3 regions of the Clostridium sp. CS1-1 genome follow, and region 1 is predicted to be linked to each of the others. Evidence: predicted binding sites of a transcription regulator. Region 1 holds the regulator's gene; each other region holds the start of a gene.

Region 1 (10,394 bases):
CTGCACTACTGCAACAGTGCCAATCTTTTTACTATCATTGATTATATCAGCAGTTCTTATTCTTAATTCCTTTTCTTTTGGCCACAATATTCTAATTTCCCTATAATCTTCTTTCGTTTCCTTAAATATCTCTTCTAATTCAAAGTCTCGTATGTTATCCATTAGATTCTCGCCTATAATATCTCTGTATATGCCAAATATTTTCTTTGTATATGGATTTATCATTATAATCTTGTGATTTTTATCTACAGCAATAACTCCACTATCCATGCTTTTCAATATAGCTTCCAACTTATTTTGTTTATCTAGAGAATCGCTTAAAGTATCCTGAAGTTTTCCAGCCATTTTATTAAAAGTTATTCCTAGCCTTCCTATTTCATCGGCTGAGTTTATATTAACCCTTCTACTCAACTCTCCCTTAGAAATTCTATCTGTAATAAATTGCAAATCTTTAATAGGGTTAACTATTGATTCTGATAATTTCGAGGCAAATATTAAAGAAAGTAATATAGAAACCGCCATAATTAACATATAATATTTAAGATAGCTAATTTCAATTCCCTTTATAGTCTGCATAGTTACAGCGCTTCTCACTACATACCCACTATCAAAGGAAGTTGCAAAATATAAAGTGCTACTACCTGTGGTGATACTATGTCTTATACTATACCCAGTTCCATACTTTATGGCATCCTGTACTTCCTTCCTCGCACTATGATTATCCATTTCTTTAGCATCCGCAATAGAGTCACTCAGTACTGTACCATCCTTATCAACATATGTTTGTCTTATCATTTCATTTTTAAAGTTATCCTTAAAAAAAGCTTTCCTATTTTCTAAACTTTCATTTCTCATAACATTTATTATAATCTCATTATTTGTTTTTAAAGTCTGTCTCATATTTCCTATATATTGATAGTTTTCAATGACAATAAACAAAATTGCCATAATGGCCAAACTAAAGCAAATATTACTAAGCATAGAGGACATTATTTTTTTCTTCATATAGCACCACCACTACTCTCCATAATTGAATCTATATCCAATTCCACGAATAGTTTCTATATATTTTGGTTTCTTATCATCATCTTCTATCTTCTGTCTTAAATGTCTTATATGAACATCTACAGTTCTGGTTTCTCCCATATACTCATATCCCCATATTTTATCTAGTAAAAAATCCCTTGTCATTACTCTTCCTTTGTTTTTAATTAAAATTTCAAGAAGTTCAAATTCTTTTAAGGTCAAGTCCACCCTGACCCCCTCTTTAGTAACCTCATGCTTTTCAAAATCAATGTTAACTTTCTCAAAACTGTAGGAATTATCTATAGGCTTAATTGCAGTTCTTCTAAGTATAGCTTTAACCCTTGCAGTAAGCTCACGGACAGAAAATGGTTTTGTAATATAGTCATCTGCACCAAGCTCTAGTCCAAGTACTTTGTCAAACTCCTCACCTTTAGCTGTAATCATAATTATTGGAGTTGAGGATATAGAGTTATCTCTTCTTATTTCCTTACATACATCATATCCATCCATTCCCGGAAGCATAACATCTAGAAGTATTAACTGTGGATTCTCTGTTTTAGCCATACTTAATGCATCCAAACCATTATCTGCAGAAATAGTTTTATAACCATTTTGTTCAAGATTAAATTTAATCAATTCTCTTATATGTTCTTCATCGTCAACAATTAGTATTTTATCTTCTAACATAATTTTTCCTCTCTAAAAAACCTTAATTTTAGCTTTAATTATATAATTATCTATTTTACATAAATAAATGAAAACATTCTACCATATTTATTGGTGCTTTTTCTGTATGAATGTAAGTCATATTCATTATTACAAAAAGTACATATATCTAAATCATTAATATTTTCTTTTTTTACCCCTTTAATTGTTAACTGATGAATAATACAATTAGTCATACTAAGCATTCTCCCGTTAGATAAGTCTACTTCTTTATATGCCTCAGAATTTTTAAATTCTTCTATTATCTCCTCACTAACCTCATAACAACATTGATGCATATGAGGCCCAATATACGCAATTAAATCCTCAGCTTTTGTGTTGTAGTATTTACCCATGTTTTCAATAGTTTTAGATAAAACACAAGAAAAAGTTCCTCTCCATCCACTATGAATAGCTGAAACAGCGTTGTTTTTTCTATCATATAGCAAAATAGGAACACAATCAGCAGTGAAAACTCCGACTGCAGTATTCTTTTTATTTGTTATTAATGCGTCCCCCTCCTTTACCTCTCCGTCATAAATGATAACATAATCACTGTGTATTTGATTCATGTATCCTACTTCATCTACCCCAAACCAAGTTCTTAGCTTTTCAATATTTTGTCTTCCCTCTTCTGTATTTTTATTAAAATCCAATCCGTTTTTTCCAGTAGAAAATGCTGCAGCCGCCGCGCCTAAATCAATCTTTACAAATTCATACCCATCAACTAAATATCTTTCCATATTTACCCTCCACAACTTATTCTATTAGCTATATTTTATCATACTTACTTATATAATCCAAAATTCATGCATTTAAACTATATGAAAAACCCTCTATCACTATTTATATCCTAATCCTATTTTATTAACTGAATAATTTTGATCCTTCCTCCAAATAATTATCTAAAGCTATCCTAAAACTCTTATTTAAGTAACGAATTTTCAGGTCCTCCTGTCAGAGTTTCATATCCAATTATATTACCATCTACTAAAGAAACTATAGGTTGAAAAACAGTAATTATGTCTTCAATTATAATATAGTACTGTTTATTCTAAATTCACTCACAAGCATAAGCAGAGACTCTGCGCTTTCTGCATTTTTCTCAGATTTATTTGTTATAACCCCATTTTCTTTATTTACATCACTTATGTTATCTGCTATGTCTCTAGAAGATTCTGCACAACTATTTATTACCAAGTTTAAATCCTTCATATTTTCTGAAATTTCTTCCATGGACATATTCATATGATAAGATAAGTCAGAAAATCTTTGTATTACATTTTGGAAGGTTTCACCGTCTTTTTTATATTCTTCACTTACCTTTATAACTTTTTCGTAATCCTTTAGCACCTCATTTTCCATAACTTTTAATATAAATTCTGCAGAGTCTGCAAGCTCTCCTACAGATGCTAAAACTCCTCTTACATTATTTTGTATATCTGATACAGCAATAGATGATTGTTCTGCAAGCTTTCTAACTTCTGTAGCAACTACTGTGAATCCTTTACCATGCTCACCAGCCCTTGCGGCTTCAATAGTAGCATTTAGAGCTAAAATTTTTGTCTTTTTCGCTATATCACGTATACCTTCTGCTAAAACAGAAATTTTTCTTACAACCTTCGCATCCTGTAAAGCCTTGTTTACCTTACTTCTAGACATTAAATATGCTTCTTTTACCCTTATTCTTGACTCTTCAGTTTCTATTTTTATCAAAGCCGCTTTATCTTTTATATCGTTTGCTAGCTCTAACCCCTGTTTAGCTTCTTCTACTGTAGTATCTATTTCCTCTTTAACCTCTAAGGCTTTTAAAGTCCCTTCTTGTACTGATGCTGAAGCTTCCTGCATAGTAGCTGAAATTTCTTCTGATGTTTCTGATATCCTTTTTACTCCCCTATGTACTTTTGCAAATAAATTATTAATATCATTAGTAGAGTTAAGAGTGTTGCTACTTTCTTCTTTTACACAGCATATAATTTTTTCCACACTATCTATAGCAGTATTTAAAGCGCTACCAGTCTGTCCAAATTCATCTTTTCTTCTAATTTCAATTCTATGAGACAAGTTACAATGTGAAAGCTCCTCAGCATATTTTTTCATTTTAAGTAAAGGCTCTTTTATAGATTTAGATATTAGCACCCCTACCACTATTCCAACTAAGATAAATATAATTGTAATTATAATAGATTGATATTTAAGTTTATCTGCTGCATATAATATTTCACTTTTAGGTATAGTTACTGCTAGTGACCACTCCATATTAGGTATTGGTGCATAAGCCATAAATCTTTGTTCACCATTTTTTATATAGTAACCTGAACCACTCTCACCTTTTATCATTTTATTTTCTAATTCTGCTAATTCTTTAAGTGATGAATCTTTCTTTACAGTTTTAAGAGTGCTATCCTTATTTAAAACTAATTTCAAATCCTTATGAACAACCTTTACGCCCTCTTTATTGATTATAAAGCAATATCCACTATCTCCAACCTTGGTTCTCTGAACTATTTCATTTAGTTTTCTCATAGACATATTAGATTGCAAAACCCCTATAACACTCTCTTCATTATTCTTTATGGGTACTGCTATGGCTATAATTTGTTCCCCATCGATGTTCGTTACAGGATCCGATATAGCTGGTATTCCTGATATGGCTTTCTTTAGATATTTTATATCATTTGATTCACTTGAAAGGTCTATCTGGGATTTAGAATTATCCGGAAAATGCATCATACCATTAGTCTCTAATATATTTAAACTTATGTATTGTAAGCTTTTACTTTGAGATATTAATACAGGTATTTGAGTTTGAATGTTCATGGACTGTATTTCAGGTCTTGCCGCAATTTCTGTCATAGCCTTAATATCTTGCTCTAAAATGGAGTTTATTAATTTCCCTGATTCAATAGCTCTTGATTGGAGTGAAGAATCAATAGTATTTTCTAAGGCATTCGAAGAACTTCGATAAGAAACAAATCCTAATGTGCCACATACAACAATAAGTAAAAGTGCAATTTGAAGGGTTATCTTTGTTCCTACACTATTCATGAAACTTAAATTATTTATTTTCCAATACTGTAAATTATCTCTTTTAATTTTACTGGCAATATAATTAGGTATATGTAACAACTTTTTCGTACAGCTTAAGTTTATGTTTAAAATTTTTTTCACTTTTACTCCTCCTAAAGATAATAATATTACAAATTTTCATGTATTTTACAAATAAATAGAGTACGGAGTATCTTAATTAACTTTTATACCATTAAAAACCTTAGTTTAATAGTTAATATATCCAAAATATTATTTAAACTAATTAAGCTTACTTAGTTTTAGAATCATATATATTAAATTAACATTTACATTTTTAAATATTAATTTTCAATATTTTCTAATCAACATTATACCATTATATTTTTTACATAGTATTGAACACTCAAGCTTTTAACCAACATTTAACTTATGTTAAATATTAGTTAAAAACTCATAACTTAACTTTAACATAAACTAAATTTTGTCTATAATATGGCGAAGTATTTATTCGATAAAAAACAACTAAGAATTAATAAGGTTCATTACATATAAAGATAAAATGTCTATAACTTATTCTTTTATATAAGTTATAGACATTTTATTTAAAATCTTATAGTAATTATTTAGTTTCAAATATAGATTAAATCTACTTATTTCCCAGTAAACTTTTAATTTCTTCCATAAAGGTATTTATATCTTTAAATTGCCTATAAACAGATGCGAACCTAACATATGATACTTCATCTAGATCCTTTAGATTCTCCATTATCATTTCACCAATAGATTCTGACTGAACCTCTGTCATCATGTTATTATTAATCTTTTTTTCTACGTTATCTGCTATATTTTCAATTTGCCTCCTTGATACCGGTCTTTTTTGGCAAGCTTTAATTAATCCATTTATTATTTTGGTTCTATCAAAATACTCTCTATTCATGTTTTTCTTTATAACTAATATAGGTACATTTTCAACTTTTTCATATGTAGTGTACCTTTTAGTACATTTCAAACATTCTCTTCTTCTTCTAATTGACATATCGTCTTCAGTAGATCTTGAATCAACTACCTTGCTTTCTACATAGCCACAGTAAGGGCACTTCACTTCTATTCACGTCCTTTAAACTTTATTATCATTTTGTTATTAAACATTGTCTCCAATAATCACCACTTTAGAAGTAGTGTCTTCATAAATATTATACACATTTCCTCAGAAATTTCTATACAATCGTTTAAAAATTTTGTACATATGAGCGTTACAGTCATTAAAAACAGTTAATAATACAGAATATATTAGCAAACAAAAACCTTATCTAATTTACAAACTTCTCTACTCTTTAAGTATGTACTCTCCTCCATCTACAAGTACAACATCAACACCTACCTTCTTTACGTTCTCCCATGGGATCTCAATATCATCAGTCTTGCCAAACCAAGACATCTTATGTGATGGTAATATTATAGAAATAATTTTATAGTCATCACAATCTATTTTTAAATCTTTAATAAATCCTAATTTTGTTCCTGTATTTATATCTATAATTTCCATAGATCTTAAATTTCCTAGAGAATATAAAGCCTTTTCCTCATCCATTTTTATCCCTCCAAGTTTTAGATATCATATATTTAACAAACATAGTACACTTAATTAATAATATGAATAATAATTATAAAAAATTACAAAAATAAAAACTGAGGATATGCTAGCGTTCCGATACTAGCATATTCTCAGTTTAAATTAAAACTAATTATAATAAGTACAATAATTACCAAATTTATACATACTTTCTCATATGTCTTAAAGCAGTTTTTTCTAATCTAGAAACCTGTGCTTGGGATATACCTATTTCATCTGCTACCTCCATTTGTGTTCTACCATCAAAAAATCGCAAATTAAGTATAAGCTTTTCCCTATCATTTAATTTTTTCATGGCTTCTTTTATAGCTATATTCTCAAGCCAACTGTCATCTAAATTTTTATTATCACTTATTTGATCCATAACATAAATTGCATCTCCGCCATCGTGATAAATTGGCTCAAATAGAGATACTGGGTCCTGAATGGCATCTAAAGCAAAAACTACTTCCTCTCTTGGCACTTTTAACTCTTTAGCAATTTGGGATATAGTAGGCTCCTTATTATTTTCACCTATAAGTTTATCTCTAACTTGCAGAGCTCTATAGGCAATATCTCTCAAAGATCTACTTACTCTTATGGAGTTGTTATCCCTAAGGTATCTTCTTATTTCTCCTATAATCATAGGAACAGCATAGGTAGAAAACTTTACATTTTGGTTTAAATCAAAGTTATCTATAGCTTTAATTAATCCTATGCAACCAACTTGAAATAAATCATCAACATTTTCTCCTCTGTTATTGAATCTCTGAATTACACTTAATACGAGTCTTAAGTTACCTTTTATAAACTTTTCTCTAGATGAGTTATCTCCATCTCTCATTTGCATTAATAATGCTCTCATCTCATTTTCTTTTAAAACGGGTAACTTAGCCGTATTAACTCCACAAATTTCCACCTTATTAATTATCATGAAGTCATCAGCCCCTTTAGATTATATCGCATTTTAATTATTTCCTAAGAAGCCGTATTTTATACTAAAGACAACCTTATAACATTTTATTTATTTCCTTTTTCAATCTCTTTATTATTCTTTTTTCCAATCTAGAAATATAAGATTGTGATATACCAAGCATATCAGCTACTTCTTTTTGTGTCTTTTCTGCTTTTCCACCTAATCCAAATCTTAAGTTAACTATTTCTTTTTCTCGTTCACTAAGTTTTTTCATGGCTACCATTAAAAGTTGTTTATCTACTTCATCTTCTATTAAATTATACACAACATCGTTTTCCGTACCCAAAATATCCGATAAAAGCAGCTCATTTCCATCCCAATCAATATTTAATGGTTCATAAAATGATATCTCTGCCTTTACTTTGCTATTCCTTCTCAAATACATAAGTATTTCATTTTCAATGCACCTAGATGCATATGTAGCAAGTTTTATTTTTTTCTCAGGATCAAAGGTATTTACAGCTTTGATTAGACCTATGGTTCCCACAGAAACTAAATCCTCTACATTCACTCCAGTATTCTCAAACTTTCTTGCAATATAAACTACAAGTCTAAGGTTTCTTTCTATTAAAGTAGACCTTACCCCCTCTTCCCCGGTTACAAGCTTAGATACTAGATCATCCTCTTCTTTTTTACTAAGTGGTGGAGGGAGCACATCATTTCCACCTATGTAGTACACATTCTTAACAAAAATCTTAAATTTGATTAGTATTCTATTTAATAATATTTTTAACTTTATCATAATCATCCTCCAAATCGATTGATTTATTACCATTCATAATTAAAACCTACTAATATCTATTCTGATTCATGCTAGTTTACCAATTACATTACAATTCCGCAATCTAAGTAACTATATAACCCCTCTTGATAAAAGAGCTTCATAGTCATTATAATCACTTAATCTTTCTTCACAAAATACAACTATTACTTCTCTTTTCTCAGCCCCATTTCTCTGATGTATTCTTATGCACTCAGGTTTGAATCCTTGTAGATTTCCACCTTGTCCACTTACCACTCTATAAGGAACATAAAACTTGTCATATAACCCTAAGTCTATATCTTTAAATACTGACTTTTCCACTATAACTACAGGCAAATTTGTAGCAGGTTCTCTCAATTCATTACCAGTGTCTAAAAATGCATTAATATTTTTCTCTGAATCCTTTAATACAATATCTATGTTATATACTAAACTCTTTAAATCTTTTCTGTCTTTAACATAAATTATTAATCTGTCAATAAGTATAAATATTATCATCATTGAAATCATAAGCTTTTTATAAGAAAAATTTACAAAAGCAAAGTTGCTCATATCGTATTCTTCGTTATACTGAAAAAACATACATGCTCCTGCAAGAAGCATAGAATATAGAACAAATATAGCTAATGCCTTTAAGTTGAACATAATCTTTCTTTTTCTAAAACTAATTAATACTAATGTTATTGCTACAATAATCTTAAACCAGATTGCTGTAAAAATTTTTAGCTCTGGATAAAGCAAAGTTATTACATACATACTTCCAATGGCTGCCGCAAGTAAAATATATTTTAGTTCTACTTTGACTCTCAGTGTTCTTGCTGTTATATATAGAAGAAATAAGTTAACTATGAAATTTTCAAACAGCAAAACATCCAGATATATAACCAAATATTATGTTCACCTCCATTATACTTTTATTCCAATTTCTTACTTTTATTATATACTTATTTTTTTTAAAATTTTGTCATTTTTTATAAACAATAAATATTTTTATTTGCTAAATTATGGCAATTTATATAATTGATATGCTATTACCATTTAAGTATGGAATTTATCCGCTGACTACCCACCCTAATACCCCCACACACAGTGTGAAAGCGACTATCACCAAATCGGAGATTTGGGATATCTGCTTTTCTCAAAGTCGGGGTAAATGGCGGTTACGTCCCTGGATAACGTTTTCTAAGATTTAGAGGGAGTTAAAAATCCCCCTAAATCTTAGAAATCTGTTTATCATTCTGATGTTAATAATAGGCTTCTGGTAATTAAACTAAATATAAAAAAACCCACGTATAACTTAAATGTGTTACACGTGGGTTTTTTATAAAAAATTACTTTCTTTGTCTTCTTAAGAATGCAGGTATCTCAAGATTATTTTCATCATAGCTATGATGTTCTACTGTAGCTGCTGCTTCATCCCTAGTGTTTGCAAAACTTACAGTCTGTTGTTGCTTTGGAACTGCAGCAACCTTTGCTATATTCTGCTCAGGTTGTTTTCTATGCATTTTTTCGGATTCGAATCCTGTAGCTATTACTGTAATTCTTATTTCGTCTTTTATATTTTCATCGATTACTGCACCAAATATAATATTAGCATCTGGATCTGCAGCATCTTGAACTATTTCAGCAGCCTCATTAATTTCTAGAAGACCTAAGTCAGGTCCACCAGTTATGTTTAATAAAACTCCAGTTGCTCCAACTATTGAAGTTTCAAGCATTGGGCTTGATATAGCTTGCTTGGCAGCCTCCTGTGCTCTATTATCTCCTGTACCTCTACCTACACCCATATGTGCAAGTCCCCTATCTATCATGATAGTTCTAACATCTGCAAAATCAAGATTTACAAGACCTGGTATTGTAATTAAGTCAGATATACCTTGTACACCCTGTCTTAAAACATCATCTGCATATTTAAAAGATTCCATAAGTGTAGTCTTTTTATCAACTACTGTTAGTAACCTTTCATTTGGAATCGTAACTAAAGTATCTACTCTTTCCTTTAGATTTTTCATTCCCATCTCTGCATGAAGCATTCTCTTTCTTCCTTCAAAAGGAAATGGTTTCGTAACAACACCAACTGTTAAGATGCCCATAGATTTTGCAATTTCAGCAATTACTGGTGCTGCCCCAGTACCTGTTCCGCCGCCCATACCAGCAGTTATAAATACCATATCAGCGCCTTTTATAGCCTGAGATATTTCTTCTTTGCTTTCTTCAGCTGCCTTAGTTCCGATCTCAGGATTTGCACCTGCTCCAAGTCCCTTTGTAAGTTTATCACCTAT
Region 2 (10,394 bases), 1.4 Mb from region 1:
ATTAAATAATATAGATAAGGAGAAATAGTATGGAAAATTTACTTACAAAGGATATAGTTGAGAAATATGGATTCAGATTTTCTAAGAGTCTTGGTCAGAACTTTCTAATTGATAAATCTGTTTTAGTAGATATAGTAAATAGTGCTGACATTAGCAATGAAGATGTAGTTATTGAAATAGGCCCAGGTGTTGGAACATTAACTAGGGAGTTACTGAAAAGATCTAAAAAGGTATATGCAATTGAATTAGATTCAGACCTAATACCTATTTTAAACGAAGAACTTAAGGATTTTAATAATTTTGAGCTTGTACATAAAGATGCGCTAAAAGTAGATTTTAATCAACTTATAGGGGAAGAAAAAAGTGTAAAGGTAGTGGCAAATCTACCGTACTATGTAACGACACCTATAATCTCAAAGCTTTTAAATGAGGAATATAATATTAAGTCCCTAACTATAATGATACAAAAGGAAGTAGGGGAAAGAATCGCCTCTAAGCCTGATTGTAAAGAGTACGGTTCACTCTCTATTTTAGTTCAATATTATTGTGATGCTGAAGTAGTAAGAGTGGTGAGCCCCACATCATTTATACCAAGACCTAAAGTAGAATCTATAGTTTTAAGACTAGATAAACTTGATGGGCCAAGAGTTAAAGTTAAGGATAGAAATTTATTTTTTAAAATAGTAAGACACTCATTTAATATGAGAAGAAAAACTCTGTGGAATGCACTTAAAAATTTAAACCTTTCAAAGGAGGTCATGGAGTTAGCTTTTAATAATGCTTCTATTGATCCTAAGAGAAGAGGAGAGACTTTGTCTATAGCCGAATTTGGAAGACTTTCGGATTGTATATTCGATTTATCATAATCTTTTTTTCTTAGTTGATGACAATTTGTTCACTTTTTGGTTCTTACCTCATATATTATAATGAATGAAATATATGGAGGTATACGAAGTTGGCACAAAAAAAGAGTTATAGTAGGTATTTCATAATATTACAAGAAGATGAAAAGGGATACTCCTTATCTTCTGACAAGTTAGCGTCAGGTTATGCCAAAATGGAGTTGAAAAATGATAAATGTAAAATATCTTACTATGTACAAAATTTAAAAAAGGAGATAACTCCCTATTACATGATTTTAATATGTAATAAGAAAGATGTAAAAAAGATAATAAAAGTTGGAGAAATGAACATAGATGATTATGGCAGGGCAGATGTTTGTTATGAGTATCCTGCAAATAATATAGCAGGTAGCAATATATCAATGGATAAGGTTACCGGTGCTGCAATAGTAAAACTTGTAGATGGAAATTTAACATCAGTTATGAGTGGATTTGCAAGTACAGAAATTCCTGAGTGGAAAAAGTTTATATTAGTTGAGGATAAAGCTAGAAACTCTAATGATGAAGAAATAATGCCTGAAGAAAAGAGTATATTTGATAAATATGAGCAAAGCATAGAACTTGTTAAGCAAGAAGAGAGAAATGAAAGCATAGATAACCCAGAAGTACAAGATGATTTGGAGCAAATAAGAAAAGAAGTAATTAGAGAAGAAGAGGAAGAAGTAAAAGAAGAAGTAAGAGAAGAAGTAAAAGAAGAAGTAAAAGAAGAAGTAAGAGAAGAAGTAAGAGAAGAAGTAAGAGAAGAAGTAAGAGAAGAAGTACAAATAGATAGTAATGAAAATGAAGAGATACCGGAATCTGCAAGACAACAACAAGATAGTGAAACTGAGGATAACTTAGATGTTATGGAAGGAAAATTGCCAGTAGAAAATGAGGATGATAACATCAATAGAGATTCTATAGAAGATGACAAAGAAGCATGTGAAGAAACTGATCATGAATGTGAACAATATAGAAATGAGGAAAACGAAGGTGAAGATTGTTCAAGAAAAACTACTGATAAGTTTTTCAAGTCTCTAGTAGCGGGTTTTGAAGAACTACCTAGCATATGTGAAGAGATAAAAAGATGTGTTTGGTATAAAGTTCCTATTAGGTCTAGTAAAGACTTGAATGATAAATCAAATTATCATAGATATAATATAATATATGCTCCTATGATGAAATATCTTCAGTATATCGGAAAGTATGGACATTGTTTGCTAGGATACAAGTATGACAAGTCTGGAGATGTTAAATATTTGGTATATGGCTTACCAGGAAAGAAAGATATAAAAGAACAACCTTATGAAGGTAGATCAGGATTTGTAACTTGGGTTCCAACTGACAAAGATGAACTTAATGGATATTGGCTTATGTTCTATGACTTTGTAACTTCTAGTATAGTAATACCTGTAAAAAAATAATGTGTAATCATATAAAAATAGCACCAAAATGTCTAATATTTTTGGTGCTATTTTCATATAATTAAGTATTACGTATATAGGAGGTGAGTGCTAGGCTTATATTTATTATATAAGATGGCGTTATCATGAAACTTATAATATTGAATAGAAAAAGATTAGGTGTAACAGTAATTATAATTGGACTTATGTTAGTATTATTTGGATTTGAAAAGCATTTTGATGCAAGACTTAAGTTTACTGCTCTTATGCAGAATAACATAAATTCTTTAGTGGAATATGAGGCCCTAAATAATAAGTTAAGGTATAAGCTTCCATCAGAGTGGATTACAACAGAGCAAAAATTTTCTGGACAAGAGATACTCTATCATAATGATTTTAGGGACAAAGACTCTAAAACTTATGGATTTATAGAGGTTTGGAATTTAAAAAAAGATCTAAAAACATTTCTTGAAGATAGTAAAAAGATATCAAGTGAGCAAAATAAATATAAGGATTATAGCATTACTCCAATTAGCATAAATAATAGAAATGGATACTTAGTGAGTTATACCATGGCAAACAGATCTAATATTTATTATAAGGGATACGAATATTTTATAATAGATAAAGATAAGTTCTTTAGATTTTCTTTTTTCATGAGAGAGGAGAATTTTAAAGAAAATATGCCAACTGTTTTTAAAACTATTGTTCAAACCTTAAATTATGAGGAATAGGAAAAACAAGGAATGCCTTCTAATGCTCTTTGTGATTAATTATCACCAAGAGTTTTTTTATTTTAAATATGCTATAATATTACCAAAAGGTTTTGTGATATTACACGAGGAATACAGGAGGTAGTATTAATTGCAAGGTAAATCTAAGGGTTTAAGAAATAAAGGAAGTTGGTTTTTAATTATAGTTTTAGTAGCCTGTTTTATTTCATCAGGTTGTAGTAAGATTGATGAGCTGAAGGTGAAAAGTGGCCTCAAAAATACTGATTTTGAATATATAAAACAAGGGAAAATAGAAAAGATAGTAATACAAAGCACTAGAGATCAAGGTTTTAGGTTTATAGTCACAGATAAGAATGCTATTAGTGAATTATATGACATTCTTTCTCAAGCAAAGACAGCAACTCAAAAGTCTCCATTAGAGCCTGATTATATATTTGAAATGGTTGAAGGAAATAAAGTTCATAAATTTAGTTATATAGCTGGGCTAGATAGAAAGGATTCGGGAAATCTCTATAGCGATGAAAAAATATATATTGTATCTAAAAGAATAGATAATGATATAATAAAAAGTTTTTGGACCATAAGAAAACCAAAAGATTTTAAGGAGGTATACTATAGTTCAATAACAGAGACTTTAGAACAATATCTAAAAGATAGGGATAAAAATAAGTCTTTAGGTGTAAACTTAAGAGATGATGTTGAATCAGGAAAATTTATATTATCAACAGATCTAGAGGACTTTAAGGGGAATTTAAATAGTAAATTTAAAAATGTAAAAGTTGCAGATAAGAATAAAGAAAATTATGATGTTTGGGCTACTGTAAAAACACAAGGCTATAAATCTACTCTATACAAAGCTATAGTTACCTTTTGGGATAAAAATGAAAAAAGTGAAAGAAAATATTATATATTTGATAAATATGAAAATGGTAGATGGATTATAAAAGTGTCAGAGGAAAAACCGGAGGGATTCTAAATTTTTGTTGCTTTTGAAATATTTATCATAGTGGTATAATGATGATAACAGATACATTGTATGCTTACATAATTTTAGCATATGATGAAAACTTATACCAAAGGAGGAATATACTAATGGGAAATTGCGATAGTTGTTCAAGCAAAGGAAAATGCAATAGTAATAGTGAAAGTTGCTCAAAGACAATGCCTAAGTATGGGAAAATAAAGCATATAATTGGAATTATAAGTGGTAAAGGTGGCGTTGGAAAGTCAACTGTTACAGGTATATTAGCTACTCAGTTAAGAAAATCTGGTTATAGTGTTGGAGTTTTAGATGGAGATATTACAGGCCCATCTATGCCAAGATTTTTCGGTGTAAATAATCAGAGGGCAGATATAAATCAAGTTATGGATACACAAGATGTAAAGTTCGTTCCAGTAGAAACCCCTTCAGGTATAAAAGTAATTTCTTTAAATTTACTTACTGAAGAGGAAGAACAACCAGTAATTTGGAGAGGGCCAGTAATTACAGGGGCATTAAAGCAAATGTATACTGACACTGAGTGGGGGGAACTAGATTATCTTTTAATAGATATGCCACCAGGAACAGGAGACATAGCGTTAACTATAATGCAGGAAATTTCGCTTGAGGGTATGGTGATAGTATCAACACCTCAAGATATGGTGTCTATGATAGTTAAAAAAGTGGTTATTATGGCTCAAAAGATGAATGTTAATATAATAGGATTAGTAGAAAATATGTCTTACGTTAATTGTGGTAAGTGTGGGGAAAAAATAAGAATTTTTAGCAAGAAATCGGCAGAAGAACAAGCTGAGTACTTAGGATTGCCTTTACTTGCCGAGATGCCAATAAATCCTGATTTAGTAGAAAGTATGGAAAATGGTAAAGTAGAAAATTACATAGTTGAATCTGGTGAGTATGATGATTTACTTGATAGATTTAAGAGTAAAATCAGTTAATTATTTTTAATGTTTAATGTAAATATATAATACTTAATTTTTAGAAATCCTAATATTAAGTTCATTATTCTATAATAAATAAGTGTATTTTAGACAATAATAGATATGGAAATGTTAAATTTGATATTATAGGAGGAGTTAAAATGAAAGCAGTAGTTGATAAGGATACATGTATATCATGTGGATTATGTCCATCAATATGCCCTGAAGTGTTTGAGATGGAAGATGACGGAAAAGCAGGAGTAGTTGTTGATGAAGTTCCTGGCGATGCGGTAGACTCAGCGAAGGAAGCAGAAGAAAGTTGTCCTGTAGATGCTATCACAGTAGACTAAAAGAAAACTAAGAAGGCTAATTTAGCTTTCTTAGTTTTTTAATTTACAGTAAAGTGTAACATATTGTTTTTGATTAAATATGTTAAGTAATTATCTTAATAAAATTATTTAAAATAATCCCATATAACTGTGATTAATCATTCTCATAGATCCTGTTTGGATATTTACTTTATCGCCTACTTTGACTCCAACTGGAAGTTGATAAACTCCAATATTTACTGTTCTCCCATCGTTAAAATTTACACAGGCATCCATTAAGTTTATATCAATTATTTTTCCAATCATTGTATATCACCTCTATAATAGTGTGTTTTATTATTCAGCAATTATTCATGAATTTTTTCTCAAATATCAAATGACGTACTATAGTAAAAAATAAGATAATATGAAGATAGTCAAAAGCAGTCGGTGGTAATATATTCTTAGCCCTTATTTAAAAATTGCTTAAAAATTTTTAGCATAGTATAATATCATGGTGTTTAGCACAATATATAGTAGTTTGGAGGTATGTAGTATGCTACATGTTGTGAAGAGGGATGGCAGAAAGGTAGAATTTGATTCTATAAAGATAACGAATGCTATAAAGGGCTCTTCTGAAGAGATTGGATATGAGTTAAGGGAAAGTGAATTTATAGACTTAACACAAAAAGTAATGAGAAAAATTGAAGATATAAATGTTTCGGAAATTAATGTGGAAGATATACAAAATATAGTTGAACAAGCTCTACTAGAAAACAGTTATAAGGAAATAGGAATGGCTTATTCCAATTATAGAGGAGAAAGAACAAAGATAAGAGAGATAAAGTCAGACCTAATGAAAGCAATTGAAAAGATAGGGGTAGAAACGGATAGGGATAACGCAAATGTTGGAAACAACTTCAGTTCTAAATTACTAAGAATAGCAAGTGAATCCAATAAGTGGCACAATCTTTCTATTATGCCAAAATATCTTTCTAGGGCACATGAAAATGGTGATGTGTATTATCATGACTTAGATAGTTACAATTTAACTACAAATTGTTTACATATACCAACGAGAGAGATATTAGAGAGAGGGTTCAATACAGGATATGGAACTATAAGAACACCTAGAAGAATAGAGTCGGCAGCAGAACTTTCATGTATATTGTTACAATCTACACAAAATGATATGTTTGGTGGACAATCTCACCCCGACTTTGATAATGACATGGGAGTATTTGTAGATCCTACTAGACAAGAGATAATAGAGGAATTAAAAGAATTAGAGATTAAAGAAGATAAGATTAGTTTTATAGTAGAAAAAAAGCTTAAGAGAATAATAGAACAATCTATGCAGGGCATAGTGTATAACCTTAACACTATGCATTCAAGAGCTGGTAGTCAGGTTCCATTCTCCTCAATTAACATAGGAATACCAGAGTCAAAAGATGCTGCTTTAGTTTGCGAAATATTTTTAAAGGAATACGAAAAAGGATTAGGAAACAACGAACAGCCGATATTTCCAAATATAATATTTAGAGTTAAAAAGGGTGTAAATGCAAATCCAGAAGATCCATATTACTACCTATTTAAGCTAGCTTGTAAGGTAGCTGCCAAAAGAATGAATCCTACATTCATGAATCTGGATGCAGATTTTAATAAGTACTATTATGACCAAGGGGTATTACCTGCTACTATGGGGTGCAGAACATATGTTTGCTCTAATATAAATGGAGAACCAGGAACAAAAGGTAGAGGGAATATAGCTCCAACTACTATAAATTTACCTAGATTAGGACTCATGGCAAAAAAAGACATAAATAAGTTTTTGAAATTATTGGATAGTAAACTTGAGTTAGCTAAAGAATCTTTAATGCATAGATATGAAGTTCTTAAAAGATTAAGATTAAAAGACTTACCTTTTGTAGCTGGACAAGGGCTAATGAAAGGTTCAGAAAATTTATCGCAAAATGATTCTATAGAACCTATATTAAAGCAAGGAACATGGTCAATTGGATTTATTGGACTTGCAGAAACATTAGTATCTTTATTAGGAAAACATCATGCAGAAAGTGATGAGTCTAGGGAATTAGGAATAAAAATAGTTTCACATATTAGGAGATATACTGATAGGCTAACGGAGGAAACTCATTTAAATTGGAGTTGCTATGCAACACCGGCAGAAGGACTTAGCGGTAAATTTATACTACAAGATAAAAAGATATTTGGCGATGTACCTGGAGTAACTGATAAAGATTACTATACAAATTCATATCATATACCAGTGGGATATCCAATATCAATAAAGGATAAAATAGACATAGAAGCACCATACCACAAGTTATGCAATGCTGGACATATAAGTTATATAGAGATAGATGATTATCCTTCTGCAGAAGTGATTATGGACATACTGAACTATGCGTATAATAACACTAATATAAGCTATATAGGTATTAATTTTCATATAAGATATTGTAAGGATTGTGGAACTTATCTTCATGGCGAAGAGAGTTGCCCAAGCTGCGGAGGTATTAATATACAAGGAGTTTCAAGAGTAACAGGATATCTTTCACTAGATGAAAGATTTGGAGCTGGAAAAGTTGCAGAGAGAAAAGACAGAATTTCACATGGAAATAATAATCAGGTTTATACAGTCACTAATTAAAATTTTAATATAACATAAGTTAAAGGGCAGAGAATAAACTCTGTCTTTTAATTTATAAGTTATAATTTGTTTTATGCCAGATAGAGTTTTTATGAGGCTAATGTAAATATTTCACAGGGGGAAGTTTAGCATGAAAAATGAGGTTAGATTATCAGGAATAGCTTATGAAAGCCTAGTCAATGGGCCAGGACTTAGGAGGGTATTCTTTGCACAAGGATGTAAGCATAACTGCGATGGTTGTTTTAATCCTAGTACTCATGATTTTAATGGAGGAGAGATAAAGGATATAGATGAGCTTGTAGAAGATATAAAAGTTAATCCAATGATAAAAGGAGTAACATTTTCAGGTGGAGACCCTTTTGAACAAGCAGAAGAATTTGCATATATGGCTCGAAAAGTAAAAGAATTAAATTTAAACATATGGTGCTATACAGGATATACCTTTGAGTATATTTTAAGTAATATAAATAAACACAAGGGATGGGACAACCTGTTACATTATATAGATGTTTTAGTAGATGGAAAATTTGAAGAAGATAAATACGTCGAAAACCTTAAGTTTAAGGGATCGACAAACCAAAGAATTATAGATGTAAAGAAAAGTTTGAAAGCTAGACACACAATAAATTTAGATATATAAAATATGATATTAGTCTACTTTAATATTAAGTTTATTTATTATCCAAAACATATTAAAAGTATCCATTGTATAAATAACAATTATAAGAAAATGCTATCAATATCACTGCTCCTAATAAATGACATTGATAGCGTTTTTAACTTTAACTAAATTATAAATATATATTAAGAATATTGAACTAGTTATCTTAAAGTGAATTTTTAGAAGGAATCCTTATTTATAATTTAAAATCATAACCTTATTTGTGCCTTCAAGTTGGCCTTCTATAGTTAAAGTGCTACTTCCAACTCTTTCACCATTTTTCATATAAGCTAGAAAGTTTTCTAGGCCCTCTAGTTCAAAAGATAACATAGGGGTTTTGTAATGCATAGGTATTACTATGTGGCTATTAATTAATTTAGCTACTTCAGAAGCTTCTTTACCATCTAATGTAAAGTTGCCGCCTATAGGAATAAGTAACACATCCACAGTTCCTATTTTTTCAATATCATCTTTTGATAGAATATAACCTAGATCACCTAAATGACATATTTTATAGCCATCTACTGTCAAAATAAAAATTGTGTTTTCGCCACGCTTTGCTCCTTGTACTTTATCGTGGTAAGAAGGAACAGCTGTAACAGGTATGTCGCAAAGATAAAAAAAGCCTACTTTATCTACTACATGCTCATATTTAACATTTTCTAAATAGTCATGATCAGGATGATGGTGGCTGATTGTAACTAAATCTATATCTCCTTTAAATGTATCATATCCAACGCTTTCATCGAAGGGATCCATTAAAATTCTTCTCCCCTTGGAATCTTTAATTAAAAAAGATGAATGACCAAGCCAAGTTATCTCCACAAAAAAGCACCTCTTTCTTTTGATTTATCACTTGCTTAAATAACAGTATACATATATATTATAACCTTAATAGATTATATTAAAATAAATATGTAATCCATTAAGTCTAAAAAATTCTTGTTTTTCTATCTAAAACTTGCTTAGAATATTACAAGAAATATCCCAAAGTAGTAAAATCAGAAGATTATCAATAAAATTAGTAGCATATGCGATATTAATGTCAAAATACATCTACTTTTCAGTGTAAAATTTAGATAATTTATATTATAATAGTATATGGTGGATAATTTTCATATAAATATATTAAGTATAATAAAGTTTTTGATGTGTTATTATGTAAATTACTTAATATAAAAAATTTGGAGGTGATTGTGTGACAAATAAGAAAAACTGTATTTTTATAATACTTAGTTTTTTGTTTGTTTTAGTTTTTAGCAGTAAAATCAATTTTGTACAAGCAGCTTCTTATGATGATATAGGGGTAAAGGCAGATATTGACGCAGGTAAAGTATGGACTATAAAATTTAATAAAGAATTAGACAAAAATACAGTGAATAGTTCTATGTTTATAGTAACTGACGAAAATAATCAACAAATAGAAGTTAACGTAAGTATTGGGAATGACAATAAGTCAGTTATAGTATCACCTAAAAATCAATATGATTATGGAAAAACATATAACTTATTGATAAAAGATGGAATAAAGTCACTAGAAGGTGGTAAGTTACTTAAATCAGTTAATATGCAGTTTAAAATTAAGTCTAATCCAATAGTTGATAAAGGTTATGTAGTAACTATTGATCCAGGTCATGGTGGAAGTGATACTGGAAATATTGGACAAACAGGTGTAAAGGAGAAAGATGTAGACCTATCAGTAGCGTTAAAGGTAGGGAAAATTCTTCAAGATAACGGAGTAAGTGTAATATATACAAGAAATAGTGACAGTGTATCTTGGAATAAAGATAATGATTTAAAGGCGCGTTTTGATATA
Region 3 (10,394 bases), 1.9 Mb from region 1:
AAAATTGTGATTCTTGCCGGTGTTATAGCTATTATTGTTTTAGCCTCAGTAAGTTTTTTTATATCGAGAAATATTACGAGACCTATTAAGGAAATAACAGAAATATCTTTGGAAATGGCTAAAGGTAATTTTACTCAAAGAGTTAAAGTTACTTCTAATGATGAAATAGGAAAGTTAGCTGAAACATTTAACTATATGACAGTAAAACTAGATAAAACCTTGAGAGATTTAGAACATGAAAAAGATAAAATGATTGAAATGGAAAGAATACAAAGAGAGTTTGTTGCAAATGCATCTCATGAACTTCGTACTCCTCTCACTTCTGTTAGAGGATATATTGAGGCAATTCTTGATGGAGTTATAAAAGAAAAAGAACAGGAAAAGAAATATCTCAGAATTGTTCTTAAAGAAACATTAAGGTTACACAGATTGGTAAATAGTCTTTTAGACTTATCTAGAATGGAAGCCGGACATGTTAAAATAAGCAAAAGAGAGTTGTCTATTGATGAAGTTATTCAAAGAACTGTCAATAGATTGAAACCATTAGCCGAGGAGAATAATATACTTTTAGAAACAGATAAATCAAAAGATTTACCTAAAGTAATAGGAGATGAAGATTTAATAGAACAAGTAATTATTAACTATGTTACCAATGCTGTAAGATTTACTCCCAAGGGAGGAAAAATATTGGTTAAATCAGATACAAGTGAGGATAAGGTTAATGTACATGTTATAGATACAGGTATAGGAATTTTTTCGGAGGAATTACCTAATGTTTGGAAAAGATTTTATAAGATCAATGATGCAAGACCTTTATCTAAAGAAGGGTCAGGTTTAGGACTATCTTTAGTAAAAGAAATAATGGAGCTTTTAGGAGGTAGAGCATGGGTGGAAAGTTTCCCTGGTAAAGGTTCTACTTTTAGTTTTAGTTTACCTGCTAAAGAAAGATAGCGGATGAAAAAGTTCACAAATAGTTCCTATGTAGTTCAAAATGAGTCTTTAAAATAAAAGTATACTTAATCAAACATAAAATTAAAACTTTGAGTTAATTATCAAATTATTTTTAAGGAGAGATTTGAAAAGGCAATGAGTTTAAAGAATTTTGATATAAATGATGTTGAGGCTAGAAGAGAATATATAGAAGCATATGTTAGTTACTTCAAGTTTGCTGAAGGTGAAGAAGAAGAACATGCTGTTGAATCAGGAGATACTACTGAAAGCAAACAATCAGTACAAAATGAAAACATATGGAAGGTTCAAGATCTAAAGGGACTTTTCCGTTAAATAAATAAATTTTAACAGCAGTATTTTGTTTAATCATATAATATTGGTTGAGCAAAATACTGCTATTATAATATAAAATTAAAGAAATAAAAGTAACAGATAAAACTAGTTAAATATAAAGATAAAGTAAAACTTGAATCAGATGGGGTTTTAAAATCCCATCTGATTCTTAGTTGAACGAATCCAGGGACGTAGCCGCTCTTTACTCCCTCTTTGGGAAAAGCAGAGAACCAAAATTTCTGATTTTGTGTGAATCGCTTTCACACAGTGTGAGGGAGAATTAGAGCGGGTAGTCATCGGATAAATTACGTAAAGGTCGTGTAAAACTGTGAATATAATAAAAAATGCGGGTGGTGACATGTATAGTGCAAAAAGTTTAGGTGAAACACGTGTAAGCTAAGTACCAAGGTTTTACTGTTCTAGAATAGTGAACTACATTACCATTTCTCCTAGTGGCAATGAGAAAAGCTGTAGTCATAATAATAGGCTTACTATTAAAATTGGTATATTCTATGCTGGCTTCGTCTGCTATACTTTGCAAAACTTCTAAATGTAAAAGTGGGTGTTGTTCGTATAAATAGGAATTATATAGCATTAAGTGTTTAATGTGGCTATTTTCTATTGCTAAGCTGAATTTTCACATAACTATATGCTTGTTTTTAGTACTACTTAATAGAACTTTGTTCTTTTAACAAAATTAAAAATGAAACTTGAAAAATAATAATAGAAAATATTATAAACCATTGAAAATAAAAATATTATTGTTATCTGAGTTATTATTGCACCTGGAATGTTTTTGCCAAAAACAGGTATACCTATACCATAGTTCATTATGCTTAAGGTAATTGTTAGCATGGCAGAACTTAGAAACCAAGTAACAGACTTCATTTTTGTATAATAGCTGCATACACCTAGTGAAACACCAACAATTCCATTAGTTAATAAAAAAAATAGTCCTTCATGTACACTTAAAAACATAATAAGCATACTGGATACAAAATATGATAAAACACCTGATTTGGGATTTATCCTTGAAACAATATAAATAGGTACTGCACTAAATACAGTTAGAAATACAAATACTTCAGAAAATAGAGCAGGTATTAATTGAAATAAAGCTGCTATTACTGCAAATAATGCTCCAGTTGCCATAGTCTTTGTATTTATCATAGTATTCCTCCAATAGTTTAGTCTACATAATGTAGTATTATTATATGACTTCAAACTATTGTCTGTTACAAATATTCATTTATATGTTCTAGTTTAATAAGGAATGAATGACCTATCTCAAAAATATAGTATTATGTGTATATTACTATCGACTCTCATTCTTTTACCATTCAGATATTCTTATAAAAGAGAATAATTGGTGCTAATAGAACATTTTTAGTCATATAGTTATAAAAGAATAGAATATAAAGGAGCGTAAAGTTAGTTGTTAGAAAAAGTTAAAGTTAGTTTACGGCCCATTGTTAGTAAGGTAAATTTACCTACTGTTTTGAAAACAGCTATGCTTCCGGGTGACCCAATGGAGAGATTATTTATTGCAACCCAAGTAGGAGAGATCTTTTACATTGGAAACGGAGTTGTAAGAACCTTTTTAGATATTCGTCCGCAAATTTTAAAACTAGGTTTTTCTGGTGGAAGATATGATGAACGTGGATTGATAGGGCTGGCGTTTCATCCTCAATTTAATTATAATGGTTTGTTTTATCTTCATTATTCAGTAGCTGGAACACAAGGGCCAGGTGCTCTTCCTAGTTCAGAAGTTTCAAGACAAGGTCTTCCTGAATTTTTTAAACCTAATCCCTGTGAACCTAGAACCTTAAACCAAAAGTGGATAAATAGAGAAGTTAATTATGATCATATTGATACTGTTGAAGAATGGATTTTGCAATCCACTGGTCAGCCTCAAAAACGGCGGACATTACTTAATTTAAGAAGACCATTTTTTAATCATAATGGTGTCAATAGCTTAAACTTTTCACCTGAAACAGGCAAGCTTGTTTTAACAACGGGAGATGGTGGATCAGGCTATGATCCTTTTAATTCAAGCCAGAATGATATGGAAATTGCCGGTAAAGTAATTGAAATTGATGTAGCTAAGGATACATTTATCAATAATCCGCCGGTAGTCACACGTTTTAATGAACTACCTGTACCTATTCAGGAAACGCTTACGGTAATTGCCAAAGGGGTTCGCAATATACCTGGAATTTCATTTCAAAGGTTTTATAACCAGTATATCAAGTATGTAGGAATTGTAGGACAGGATCTGGTAGAGTCAATTTTTTCATTCGTTCATTACAAACCGATACCGGTTACTCAGCTTATTCAAGCTTATTTAATGAAATCTGAACCTGACCAAGAAGGATTTATTAACTTTGGCTGGCGAGGGTGGGAAGGTGCTTTTCCTACCTCGATTATAAGGGGTTGCTCTGCAAATCCGACTCTGGATGAGGAAACACTTGCTTATTACAATGATGCAGTAAAAACTTCAACACAGCGTATTCCGCCTCTAATCAGCTATTTTCATAAAGATTCTAGGCCGGATAAGTTTGGAGGAACTGCACTTACAGGAGTGCAGTCATATATGGGGAATGGAATTTCTAATTTAACTGGAAGCGTTGTGTTTACCGATTTTGCACGTAATGAAGGATCTAAACCTCCAATTAGAGGGGTTTTAGCTTATACTAGGGTAAGGGCAGATTGTAAACTAAATGATTTTAGTGTTATTGAAACAGATTATAATTTTGGGTCTCAATCAGCTTATTATACTAGTTTGGGAACAAATCTGAATCAAACCAGACTATATTTAGGGGTTTATGGCTCTATGAATGTGACTGATTTTAACCAAGGTACTATATTTGAAATTGTTCCATGATTCATAACTATAAAATCAGACTTAATACCAGATAAATCCCTTTCCTGGATTTATTGAATCGAAATATAAAACAACTAACCGTCAAGGTTATGGAGAATACGTAAGTGATTCAAGCTACTATTTATAGAGATAAATGTTTAACATTTGATAAGGTATGTTTTAGAACAATTAGGCAACATGTTTAGGAAAATCATAAGGATGAAGTTTTTCGTTTTGTAAAAAGTGATAAAGGTAAAAGTATCTATAAAAATACATCTTATGAATACTGCCGTATTAAATAAAGGCATAATTTTACCCAACACCTAAAAAGGTGCTGGGTTTTTGAACAATCTAACTATTTATAACTTTAAAATTATAAATAGTGTTTTTAAATTTTGTTTGAATAAATATTCATTTTAGAGAACACAACTTATTTGTGCTGGGATATAAGTTACTTGTATTAGAACATAACTTAATTGACATAGAATACAACTTAATTGTATTTCTACTTAAACTTAGTGTAACGCTTATTTCTTTAGCTACACCCCGTAGTAGATCCGCAGTCTAAGCATACCATACAAGTTCCGTTCCTAACCATTCTAGTACTTGAGCAAGTAGAACAAGTAGAGCCATAAACTCTTTCTCCATCTACCTTTTTACTCTTAACTTCACCATCATTTAATTTTGAAGAATCAGCTGCAGCCTCATTTGCACTACCTACTGTATCTTCACCGTAATTTTCTGGCTTAACTTGACATCTTGAGTAGTCACCAAGCTCAATGTCAATTACCTTACTAATTAAATCAGATATAGAGGACACATATTTAATGTAAGGATGCTTTTGTACAAATCCATAAGGCTCATACTTTTGACCTCTTAACATTCTAGCTATATCCTGAGGTGCTACATGATACTGAAGCATTACAGAAATTGATTTAGAAAGTGAATTTAAAAGTCCTGTAATGATAGTACCTTCTCTATCAGTTGTTATATATATTTCTGATATCTCTCCACTTTGACGCCTGTTAACAGTAGTATATATCTTAACATCGTCAATTTGTGCTGGATGCGTTGTGCCTTGACGAATTCCTACAGGTTTATCACGTTTTGAATATTTCACTCCTTTTTGAAGCTCTTTAGCTTTTGCAAGAAGTTGTTGATAAGTTAGGTTTTCAAGCTTTGTGTCTGTAGTATCACTTAAGCTAGTATTTAAAGGCTGGGCTGCCTTTGATGAATCTCTATACAAAGTAATACCTTTTACTCCAAGCTTCCAAGAGGATAAAACTACATTCTTGAAATCATCTACAGTAGCAGTTTTAGGTAAGTTTACAGTTTTTGATATAGCTCCAGATATTAGTGGAGTTATAGCAGCCACCATAAGAACGTGACCCATTGCGTCGATATACCTCTCACCACTTCCGCAGCGATTTGAAGTATCAAATATAGGAAGATGTTCTTCTTTTAAATGGGGAGCACCCTCTATTTTACCATCTAAAATCTTTTCGTAACTAAATCCATTTTCAGTTACAGTTTCTTTTTCAACCACATAATTTAAAATATCCTCAATCTGTTCTTTAGAGTAACCAAGCCTCTTTAAAGCCATAGTGATAACAGGATTTATCATTGTCATAAATCCGCCACCGGAAAGTTTTTTATAAACAATATGACTGAAGAATGGTTCTATAGATGTAGCGCCGCAATCCATTGCGAAAGATATAGTTCCTGTTGGAGCAATAACGGAAACTTGAGAGTTTCTATATCCAAATTCTCCACCAGACTGAAGAGCCTTAATCCAACATTCTTTTAGGGAATCACTTATATATTCTAACCCCTCTTTGTTTAAGTTATCATGATTTACCTTTAGAGGTTCATAATTCAAGCCTTCAAACTTAGAATCGAAGTTATCTTCTCCTAATTCATTTAAGAGACTTAAGTTAACCCCAGAAGTTCTAGCATGATTTCTTATAACTCTCATCATATAAGGCTTATTTATTTCAAACTTTTCAAAAGAACCAACCTCTTTAGCCATTAATGAGGATACATAGTAAGAATAACCTGTAAGAGTACCAATTAAAGCAGCTGCTAAAGTTCTAGCTTCTTCTGAATCATAAGGATAACCCATAACCATAAATAGCGAAGCTATATTTGCAACTCCAAGTCCTGTTGCTCTAAACATGTATGTTTTTCTTGCAATATCTTCAGTAGGAAACTGACCCCAGTGTATTGAGGCTTCTAATATTAACTGGGTTAAACCTATAACGTGTAGGTATCCATCTATATCAAATTTATTATCATTAAAGTTATAAAATTTATATATATTAATAGAAGCTAAGTTACAAGAAGAGTCATCTAAAAATGCGTACTCTCCACAAGGATTTGTTGAATTAATTCTATTATAGTCTGCATTGTAAACTCCATCTTCACCTGCAGGACATGTGTGCCAAGCATTAAAGGTATCATCAAACTGCGGTGCTGGGTCAGCACAATTCCAAGCAGAGGAATTGAAAGCTTCCCATATATCAGAAACCTTAGCTGTTTTAGTTAACTTTGAATCAACTCTACCTTTTAGTTCTATTATATCATCATGATTCTTACTTAAGTTTTCTACTTTTTTCATAAAAAGATCTGATAATCTTATTGAGTTATTGCTATTTTGTCCTGAAACAGTTTCATAAGCTTCTCCATCAATATCCATGTCATAACCCATTTTTCCTAGAGCTCTTACCTTATTTTCTTCTTTAGCTTTCCAAGTTATAAAATCCATAATTTCAGGATGATCTACATCAAGACATACCATTTTTGCAGCTCTTCTCGTAGTACCACCAGACTTTATAGCACCAGCATTCCTATCCAAACCTTTTAAGAAGCTCATTAGACCAGAGGATACTCCACCACCAGAAAGCTTTTCTCCCTTTGCTCTTATGCGAGAGAAGTTAGTACCAGTACCGGAGCCACCCTTAAATAGCTTAGTTTCTGTTATGTATTGCTCTGATATTGAGTGAGATCCTAGAAGTTTATCTTCTATTGATAATATGAAACAAGCAGAAGCTTGAGTTCTTGAATAATTATCGTAACTTTCAACTATTTTACCTTGCTTTTCATCAAAGTAAAAATGCCCTTGCTTTGCTCCTTTTATACCATATGATTGAGAAAGACCTGTGTTAAACCACTGAGGAGAATTAGGTGCATACATTTGATTTAATAAAGTATAAACAGCTTCATCATAAAAAATAGAAGCTTCTTCCTCAGTTTTAATAATTCTTTCATCCTTAAGAGATTCGCACCAAAAGTTAACCATTCTATCTGCAACAGCTCTCATACTACTTTCATAACCAGTTCCACTCGGAACACCAGCTTTTCTAAAATATTTTGAAGCTATAATGTCACAAGCATTTTGTGAATAATGTTCTGGAAACTCTAAATCCTTCATATCAACTAATACTTTATCTGTTTTATGGTCTTTTAAAAACACATCAACCTTTTTCCACTTAAATAAATCAAAAACAGTTTTATTACTGTCTGTTTCCAAATCTTTTGTATAATACCTTTTAAATAAATTTTTTATAGAATCCAATATAAGTCTACCTCCTTGTATGTAAGTAATAGAAATAAACACTATATATAGTAGTGCTGTTAATTGTTACCCACTATATATAGGGTCTTTTTTATTATAAAGCACATTCAACATAAATTCAATGAGAACTATTTGCCTAAATTTTATTTTATCCAAATTTAACAGAAAACCTATCACCTAATACAAAGTTAAAGTATAGAATAATACTAGTAATCAATATTAGGTGGTTAAGATATGCCAATATTTAAGTTAGGTTCTAGAGGAACTGAGGTAATGAAGATACAGGCAACCTTAAAAAAAGTAGGATATAATCCGGGTATAATTGACGGCGTGTTTGGAAGCCAAACTGAAGAAGCTGTTAGACAATTTCAAAGAAACAATGGATTAACGGTTGATGGAATTGTAGGTGCTAATAGTTATAGAATTTTAGAGAGATTTATGCTAGGTTATGATGCTTATATTATAAAACCAGGTGATACCTTATATTCCATAGCTAGAAACTATTATACGCAGCCTTATAAAATTATAGTTGCAAACCCCGGTATTGAGCCTTTTGATCTGATTCCAGGAAGGAGTATTATAGTACCATATGGAGTTGATGTAGTGGATACAAATATAAACTATACTTATGACATTTTAAGAAGAGATTTAGAAGGTTTGAAGGCAAGGTATCCGTTTTTAACTATTGGCAATGCAGGGAAAAGCGTTCTTGGAAGAAATCTTTATTATGTAAAGCTTGGTACAGGACCAAATCAGGTTTTCTATAATGGTTCTCATCACGCACTAGAGTGGATTACAACTCCACTGCTTATGAAATTTATAGAGAATTTTGCTAAAGCATACACAGAAGGGCGAAGTATAAGAGGTTATAATATAGGTGATATATGGAGTAGAAGCAGTATATATATAATGCCTATGGTAAATCCCGATGGAATTGATTTAGTTCTCAATGGTTTAAAGAGAGATAACCCATATTATAATGATTTAATAAAATGGAATAAGGGTAGCACAGATTTTTCAAGAAACTGGGAAGCTAATAATAGAGGAGTCGACTTAAACCATAATTACAATGCAGGTTGGGAGCTTTCAAAGCAAGCGGAAGCCAGTTACGGTGTATTTGGACCAGGGCCAACAAGGTATTCTGGACCTTCGCCTGAATCAGAGCCTGAAACTAAAGCAGTGATTAACTTCACTAGAAGTCACAATTTTAGATTAGTACTTGCTTACCATAGTCAAGGAGAAGTTATTTACTGGCAATATGATGGAATAACTCCTCCAGAGTCTGAAAAAATAGGTAACTTATTCTCTCGAGTAAGTGGATATGTTTTATCACAGACTTCTGGAATAACATCTTATTCAGGATACAAGGATTGGTTTATTCAAGAATATAGAAGACCGGGATATACTATAGAGGTAGGCAGAGGAACAAATCCTCTTCCAATAAGCCAATTTAATAAGATATACAATGATAATGAAGAATTATTACTGCTAGCCTCTGTAATTTAGAACTTATCTATATTAAAGATTATTATAGGTGATGGGTTTTAAAGAGTTGTTTATTTAGAGTGATTAGATCATTAAAGATACTAAAAGAATAAAAAGCATATAAAGAGCTAGATAGAGTAAAATCTCAATCTAGCTCTTTACTATGTAAAATAAGCTTCAGAATATAGATTATGTATAATTATTCAGGGTGCCTTCAAAGAATACATGACATACTGACTACTAATATTATGACAGACACTTAGTTTTCTGTAGAAAGAAGCCCTAATATAGTAGATTTGTTATGAATAACTAATTCTTTGTGTCTATTAGAAGAAATCTCTCCAATAGATAAAGCGCCTTCCACAGAATACTTTAATTTATTTTGGATATTTGCAAGTTCTTCTTCAAAAAGGTTTTCCAAGAACATAGCACGAGAAATACAATTAAATAATAAAGGAGTATATTTTTCAGGTGCATTTGAGGCACATTTTGTGGCTATGTCTAGGGAGGAGCTTAGTAAAGAGTTTACATCACCTTTAAGTATATAAAGCTCTCTATCTTGGGGGATATCTGCTACGCAGACTATTTCATTATTTTCATTTAAAGAGATTGGATCCCTCACTACTAAATCAGTTTGTCCATTTTTAACAATACCAAAAGGATGATCTTTTGCATAAACAAAAAAATCTGATTTATAAAGTGTGATTTTTTCTTCATCTTCAATTACGTCTCTATAAACATCGAAGGCATTATAGCTATCAAGCTTAGATAGTATATTGTTTTTGGACTCGGTTATATAGAATGGTCCCTCAAGTTTATTCCAACCATGGCTTACTGCAAGTTTAACCGGTGATTTAATAATACATACGTATGAAACATCTTTAAATATACCATCCTTGGTAAATATACAAGGCCTTTGGATTAGATCATAGTACCCTGCACCACCGCCAATATAACTCACGTTATTTCCAAGTTTATTGTAAATTGTATCTGTTAAGTCTTTCATTTTACTTGATAAACCATCAACTAAAACCAGTGCAGTACAATTTTGCATAGTTTCAGGATTAAGTTTGAATCTCATTAAGAAAGGAAGAACAATGGATGAGTATAGAGGTTCATATTTTTGAACAATAAAACCCTCTTTCAAACTTTGGTTACCTACAAGAAGTCTTGAGTATATGCCACCAA

The links. Region 1 encodes NrdR, which represses ribonucleotide reductase genes. Its sites were predicted from a motif close to CACNANATNTNGTG; they were not measured.
Region 2: a site for NrdR is predicted at 5,772-5,785, ahead of nrdD (anaerobic ribonucleoside-triphosphate reductase). Genes of this name have one in related genera too.
Region 3: a site for NrdR is predicted at 7,761-7,774, ahead of AC0N0V_RS02235 (vitamin B12-dependent ribonucleotide reductase). Genes of this name have one in related genera too.

Annotation. Positions count from the first base shown of each region.
Region 1 is NZ_CM148680.1:3,685,956-3,696,349, forward strand. Features, by position in the region: gene pnpS (two-component system histidine kinase PnpS) at 1-1,005, opposite strand, end outside; gene AC0N0V_RS17345 (response regulator transcription factor) at 1,018-1,713, opposite strand; gene pgeF (peptidoglycan editing factor PgeF) at 1,764-2,474, opposite strand; gene AC0N0V_RS17355 (methyl-accepting chemotaxis protein) at 2,764-4,902, opposite strand; gene nrdR (transcriptional regulator NrdR) at 5,408-5,863, opposite strand; gene AC0N0V_RS17365 (YlmC/YmxH family sporulation protein) at 6,089-6,352, opposite strand; gene sigG (RNA polymerase sporulation sigma factor SigG) at 6,534-7,307, opposite strand; gene sigE (RNA polymerase sporulation sigma factor SigE) at 7,384-8,091, opposite strand; gene spoIIGA (sigma-E processing peptidase SpoIIGA) at 8,203-9,000, opposite strand; gene ftsZ (cell division protein FtsZ) at 9,444-10,394, opposite strand, start outside.
Region 2 is NZ_CM148680.1:45,851-56,244, forward strand. Features, by position in the region: gene rnmV (ribonuclease M5) at 1-28, shown strand, start outside; gene rsmA (16S rRNA (adenine(1518)-N(6)/adenine(1519)-N(6))-dimethyltransferase RsmA) at 30-866, shown strand; gene AC0N0V_RS00240 (DUF7922 domain-containing protein) at 956-2,305, shown strand; gene AC0N0V_RS00245 (hypothetical protein) at 2,431-3,018, shown strand; gene AC0N0V_RS00250 (YhfM domain-containing protein) at 3,149-3,994, shown strand; gene AC0N0V_RS00255 (Mrp/NBP35 family ATP-binding protein) at 4,111-4,956, shown strand; gene AC0N0V_RS00260 (ferredoxin) at 5,100-5,288, shown strand; gene AC0N0V_RS00265 (hypothetical protein) at 5,397-5,573, opposite strand; gene nrdD (anaerobic ribonucleoside-triphosphate reductase) at 5,803-7,917, shown strand; gene nrdG (anaerobic ribonucleoside-triphosphate reductase activating protein) at 8,048-8,557, shown strand; gene AC0N0V_RS00280 (MBL fold metallo-hydrolase) at 8,771-9,403, opposite strand; gene AC0N0V_RS00285 (N-acetylmuramoyl-L-alanine amidase) at 9,777-10,394, shown strand, end outside.
Region 3 is NZ_CM148680.1:503,790-514,183, forward strand. Features, by position in the region: gene AC0N0V_RS02215 (sensor histidine kinase) at 1-951, shown strand, start outside; gene AC0N0V_RS02220 (DUF6448 family protein) at 1,060-1,284, shown strand; gene AC0N0V_RS02225 (YybS family protein) at 1,954-2,454, opposite strand; gene AC0N0V_RS02230 (PQQ-dependent sugar dehydrogenase) at 2,720-4,168, shown strand; gene AC0N0V_RS02235 (vitamin B12-dependent ribonucleotide reductase) at 4,683-7,721, opposite strand; gene AC0N0V_RS02240 (M14 family zinc carboxypeptidase) at 7,956-9,227, shown strand; gene AC0N0V_RS02245 (FIST signal transduction protein) at 9,466-10,394, opposite strand, start outside.